DNA from 2 places in the Eubacterium sp. AF34-35BH genome. Region 1 is predicted to be linked to the other one. Evidence: riboswitches for the same ligand, from Rfam matches in the RefSeq annotation. Region 1 holds a riboswitch; the other holds the start of a gene.
What was found. A riboswitch is a leader RNA that binds a small molecule or an ion and turns the genes downstream of it on or off. The one in region 1 is predicted to bind thiamine pyrophosphate.
Positions count from the first base shown of each region.

Region 2: linked by a shared signal. The riboswitch ahead of thiM (hydroxyethylthiazole kinase) and the one ahead of DWZ69_RS04045 (energy-coupled thiamine transporter ThiT) in region 1 are both predicted to bind thiamine pyrophosphate.

Region 1 is NZ_QUDZ01000003.1:82,545-85,762, reverse strand. It holds gene DWZ69_RS04055 (hypothetical protein) at 1-652, shown strand, start outside; gene DWZ69_RS04050 (thiamine diphosphokinase) at 672-1,280, shown strand; TPP riboswitch at 1,355-1,451, shown strand; gene DWZ69_RS04045 (energy-coupled thiamine transporter ThiT) at 1,493-2,314, shown strand; gene DWZ69_RS04040 (pseudouridine synthase) at 2,798-3,218, shown strand, end outside.
Region 2 is NZ_QUDZ01000003.1:306,068-309,285, reverse strand. It holds gene DWZ69_RS05025 (hypothetical protein) at 1-551, shown strand, start outside; gene DWZ69_RS12330 (hypothetical protein) at 766-888, shown strand; TPP riboswitch at 954-1,059, shown strand; gene thiM (hydroxyethylthiazole kinase) at 1,162-1,983, shown strand; gene thiE (thiamine phosphate synthase) at 1,970-2,614, shown strand; gene DWZ69_RS05010 (HAD family phosphatase) at 2,626-3,218, shown strand, end outside.

The DNA of each region.
Region 1 (3,218 bases):
GGACGATAAGTATCCTGAAATAACTGACGTTGTAAAAAATTATCTCAATGCTTTTTTAATTGAAGATGACGCAAAGAGAGCTGAGATAATCGCACAGTATGTTGGAAACTTATATGACATTAACAGCGTGAAGCAAAGAACTTATGTATCGGAATATAGTGATGTTGAATGTTACACAAAGAAAGGTCCTTATGATGACACGTATGTAGTTTATGCATATTATCAGATGGGACTTAAGAATATTGACACAACAGTTCCTGCAATTAGCAGATTATATGTTGTTAGGGATAAGAAAACAGGAAATGTTTATATTCAAAATGATAGTGGTGATGATATTCAAAAATACATGAATAAAGTTACAAAAGATTCTGATGTTCAGGATTTATTAAAAGATGTTCAGGAAGAATTTGAAAGTGTTAAGGCATCAGATCCTAAGGTTAAGGCTTATTATGATGCTATTAATGCTAAAGCAAATGAAAAGAAAAATGAGACTACTACAGGAACTTCAAACAATAAGAATGAAACAACTGCATCTCATACATCTAACAATGCAACAACAAAAGCATCTGTGACAACACAGGCACCTACTACAAAGGTGAATAGTACAACAAAGCCACAGACAACAGCTTCAAAAAATAACAAAAACAAATAGAAATTAGTAGGTCAAATAAATGGAAAACGTATGTTATATAGTTGGTGCCGGAGATAACTCCGGTACCAATTTTACTAAAAAAGAAAATGATTTTGTAATAGCGGCAGATGGCGGTTTTGAGAAAATACACCAACTTGGAATAGAACCTGATTTGGTAATAGGTGATTTTGACTCTTTAGGATATGTTCCTGTTGGTGGCAATGTGGAAAAGCACAAAGTAATGAAAAACGAAACAGATATGATGATTTGTGTTAAGACAGCATTGCACAAAGGCTTTAATAACATTGTGATTTTCGGAGGAACCGGTGGAAGGATAGACCATACTTTTGCCAATATACAAACACTTTTATATGCATCACAATTAGGAGCCAACATTAAGATGGTTGATGGTAATAACACATATACAGTTGTTTCAGATGGTTCGATTTCAATAACAGGAAAAGAAAAAAATATATTTTCGGTTTTTGCGATAAACGGAGTTGCTCATAATGTTACAATAAAAAATGCATTATATAATATAGAAAACTATAAACTTGAGGAAAACAGACCTTTAGGGGTAAGCAATCAGTTTGTAAATGCAAATCCTGTTATATCAGTTGGAAAAGGAAGTCTTCTAATTGTATATTAAACTAATCAGATATGTATACAATACTTTGCCAACTTGACAAAAAATGTTAAAGAATATAGAATAAATAATGAAAAATATGTCGCTAGGGGTGCCGGATGGCTGAGAGATGTATGTCGACCCTCACTACTTGATATGGTTAGTACCATCGTAAGGAAGCATTTAGTTATGTATAGGTTCTCTGGTGATATTATATTCTAAGGAGGACTTTTTTTATGGAAAAAACAAAGAAAACAGGAACATTGGTAGAATGTTCAGTTTTGATTGCTATGGCTTTTGTGTTAAGCTTTATTAAGATTATCGACATGCCATACGGTGGAGCAGTAACAGCGGCAAGTATGTTGCCTATTATAATTGCAGGTTACAGGAATGGATTAAAATGGGGACTTATTACAAGTTTTACATATAGTATTTTGCAATTATTAACAGGTCTATCAAATGTTTCTTATGCTACATCAACAACAGCTATGATTGCCATAATTCTTTTAGATTACATTGTGGCTTTTACAGTGCTTGGTTTACTTGGTGTTGTTAAGAAAAATAAACATCAGACAGGTGCCTTAGTTTTAGGAACATTGATTGTTTGTTTATTAAGATATTTATGTCATTTTATTACAGGTTGTACAGTATGGGCAGGTGTATCAATTCCAACAGCTGATGGAGCATTATATTCTTTAGTATACAATGGAGCATACATGATTCCTGAAACTGTAGTTACAGTATATGTTATGGCGCTTGTTTCAAATTCAATTGATTTAAGAGCAGCAAAACCTGTAACAAGAGAAAAGTCAAAGAACATTATGGCTGTTTTAAATGGCGTATTAGTATGTGGTATAGCAATAATTGTTGACTTCCTAATTATATTTAGACAAATCCAGACAGAAGACGGATTTAAGATAACACTTATCGCAAATACAAACTGGATGTTAGTAGGTGTGATTTTATTAGTAGGTGTTATTGTTGGTGGCTTAACTTATGTAATTACTAAATTAGTAGTTTCAAAAAAGAAAACTGTTTTGCCTAGAAGAGAAAATTAATAAATCAGAAACAAACCTTGAAAGAAAATAAAGCTGATTAATAAGCAAATTAATTACTAAAGCGAATTAATTACCAAAACTAATTAATTGCAAAAACGAATAATTAATCATGCTGAAAAATAAATAATAATATTTATAGATATGTATTTGTGTGAATGTAAAATATAAATAAGGGTATTAGAAATAAATTAAACTATAAACTATTAGAGGGAGAGTACATGTTCTATAAATTTGTTAGCTGAAGCTGTAACAAAATTGTTGCAGCTTCTTTTTAGCATTTTGTAGCTGAAGTTTCATTTGTTTTAGTTTGAGTTAAAGTTTTATTGCTTTATATATTAGTTAAGGTTTTTGATAATATACAGCTTCTCTTATCTTATTTTTGTTGACGTTGTTTCTAGTATCATTTATCATTATTAAGATGTATAATTTAGAAGGATTTATTTAGAATAATTTAAGTTAAAAATACTAAAATAAGGTATGTATATGGATAATAAAAGATTAAAAGAACAGAAAAGTAATACAGAAGAAATAAGATTAAATAAATTTTTAAGTGATGCAGGTTTTTGCTCAAGAAGACAGGCTGACAGATTAATAGAAGAAGGGCATGTTAAGGTAAACAACGAAACTGCTTTGATGGGGCAGAAAGTAAATTTGTTAGACAAAGTTACTGTTGATGGAAAAGAAGTTTCAAGAGAAGAAGAACAGATTGTTATAGCTTTTAATAAGCCTGTTGGAGTAGAATGTACAACTGACAAAAATAATCCCGATAATATTGTTGATTATATTAACTATAGGAAGAGAATTTATCCTATTGGAAGATTGGACAAGAATTCTCAAGGGTTAATATTGTTAACGAATGACGGGGCGTTGGTTAATAACATTTTAAAAGCTTCCAATTATCATG
Region 2 (3,218 bases), 220 kb from region 1:
ATTCGTATACATTGGATTACAGTTCTTTTCAAAGATGGAACGGAAAAGAAATTACAGAATTTGAAACAAGCAGTAACAAGGCACTGATGTATGGGAGAGGATATCGGTTCAAGAATGTGAAAGGTAATGGAAGGTTCCATATTATTGTGGATACACCTTACGCATTGCCAATAGGATGTTTTTACGCGGATATTCCATTACAGTTAAAAGGTGATAAAATTGTACCGGCTACGGGAACTTACAAACTTGTGGAAAGCTCAAAAAAATATATGTATACTGTAAAGAAAAATATGAAATTGTACAAAACTGCATCTAAAAAATCAAAGAATAAATTTACTTTGAAAAAGGGAGATAAGCTTAGAATTATAAAAATCAAGCCGGCAAAGAATGTAGCAAAACGCCCTAAGGGAAAATATGGTCTTGATAAGAGGGATAACGGTTTTGCATATGTAAAAACTAAAACCGGAAAGAAGGGATGGATTTTCTTAAGTAAGAAAATGTCAAGCTGGGGAAAGAAAACTTTGTTTAAAAAGGTTCCAGGATGGGGCTGATATAATAGTGATAACTCCCTATCTTTTTTTTATAACTCACTTATTTTAAGTCAGCAGGAAAAACAATATCCTGCTGATTTCTTATTTTATCCATAACCTTCAATGCCATAAGAGACCCGTTTGAAAAATCTTTGTTAAAGGCGAAGATAATTGTAAGGATGACGGGATATATAAGTATGTAGTTAGACGAAAAGGGAAAGCAACAAATTCTCAAGTGGAAGAAGATGGTTACTTTTTTGTAAATGATAAAGATATTACATATGACCAGATTATGACAAGTCATTATACAAGCAATCTAGATGAAAAACTTGATTTTGTGCAGGCATTTGAATTCTAATTGTATACAACAATAACAAATCCACTATTGCATTATATTGAATTGAGAGATACAATACTATAGGAAATTAAATACAGGGGAGCTTGTAGGCAGGCTGAGAGGAAGTAATCAACTTCGACCCTTAAACCTGATTTGGATAATGCCAACGTAGGAATTAAGTATAGGATTTATTGCGGACAAACCAGATTAGGTTTGTCCGTTTTTCATTTTAACGTAATAATTATGATGAGATTCTGCTGTAAAAAGTATTCAGCAGAACGATAAGGAGGAAATATGTTTAAGGAATGTGTAGAAAACGTAAGAAATAATGTGCCTTTAGTTCACAACATTACTAATTATGTAACAGTAAATGATGTGGCTAATGTTTTACTGGCTTGTGGCGGCAGTCCAATTATGTCAGATGATATTGATGATGTGGAAGATATTACATCTATTTGTGGTGGTTTGAACATTAATATTGGAACATTAAATAAAAACACCATACCATCTATGTTTGCAGCAGGAAAGAAAGCAAATGAATTAGGACATGTTGTTTTACTTGATCCTGTTGGGGCAGGGGCAAGCAAGTTAAGAACTAATACAGCAAATGAATTAATGGAAAAAGTGAAATTTGATGTTGTAAGAGGAAATATTTCAGAAGTTAAGACTTTAATGCTGGGTACAGGAAGTACAAAAGGTGTAGATGCAGATGTTTCTGACAAAGTAACAGATGAAAACTTAGACGACACTATTAGCAAGCTCAAGAGTTTTTCAAAGGCAACAGGAAGCATTATCGCAGTAACAGGCGCAATTGATTTAGTTTGTGACAGCGAAAAATGCTATGTTATAAGAAATGGTAGAGCCGAAATGAGTTCAATTACAGGAACAGGATGCCAGTTATCAGGTTTGATGACAGCGTTTTTAGTTGCAAATCCAGAAAACAAATTGGAAGCAGCAGCGGCAGCAGTTTGTACAATGGGACTTGCCGGAGAAATTGCATGGTCAAGAATGAGTGAAGGCGATGGAAACTCAACATACAGAAACAGAATTATTGATGCCATCTACAATATGGATGGTGAAACATTAGAAAAAGGAGCTAAATATGAAGTTAAGTAATACAACAAAGGAAGAATTACTTTTATACGGCGTAACTGACAGAGCTTGGTTAAATGGCGAAACTTTGTACAGTCAGGTTGAAAAAGCTTTAAAAGGTGGAGCTACTTTTATGCAACTTCGAGAAAAGAAACTTGATGAAGAAAGTTTTTTGAAGGAAGCCATTGAGATAAAAGAATTATGTAGAAGGTACAATGTACCATTTGTAATTAATGATAATGTTGATATTGCTTTGGAAATGGATGCTGACGGCGTTCATGTTGGACAAAGTGACATGGAAGCTTTAGATGTAAGGGCAAAGCTTGGTCCTGATAAGATTATTGGTGTGTCAGCGCAAACTGTTGAGCAGGCAATTTTAGCGGAAAAACACGGAGCAGATTATTTAGGAGTAGGCGCAGTTTTTCCAACCGGCTCAAAAGATGATGCAGAAGAAGTTACTTTTGAAACATTGAAAGCAATATGTCAGGCAGTAAAAATTCCTGTTATAGCCATTGGTGGAATTTCAAAAGGCAATGTTTTAGAACTTGCAGGCAGTGGCATTTGCGGTATAGCAGTTATTAGCGCTATTTTTGCAGCAAAGGATATTGAAGAAGCAACTAAGGAATTAAAAGAAAAAACAATCAAAATGTTATAAAAAGGTGAATAATGGCAAAAGGATTTATTTTTGATGTTGATGGGACAATACTTGATTCTATGGAAATATGGATGGATGCAGCTAAGTTGTATTTAAAGGATTTAGGTATTGAGGCTGAGGAAAACTTAGGAGACATTATGTTTAGCCTGACTATGGCAGAAGGAGCAGAGTATATCAGAAAAACATATAAGGTTAATCTTTCTGACAAGGAAATTTGCGATGGTATAAACCAAAAGGTTTTTGGTTTTTATAAAGAAGAAGCTCCACTTAAAGGGAAGTCAATTGAAATTTTAGAGTATGCTCAAAAGAATAACATACCTATGGTGGTTGCAACATCAACAGACCGTCCTATGATTGAGGCGGCTTTTGAAAGGTTGAATCTTGGAAAATATTTTAAGAAAATATATACAACTACAGAGATTGGTTCAGGAAAAGACAAACCGGAAATTTTTATGAGAGCAATGGAAACATTAGGTACAAAACCTGATGAAACATGGCTGCTCGAAGACGGAGCTTATTCCATGGACACAGCAAAGAAAATGGGTATTCACACAGTTGGTATATATGATAAGTACAGTGATAAGGATCAGGATATGGTTAAGAG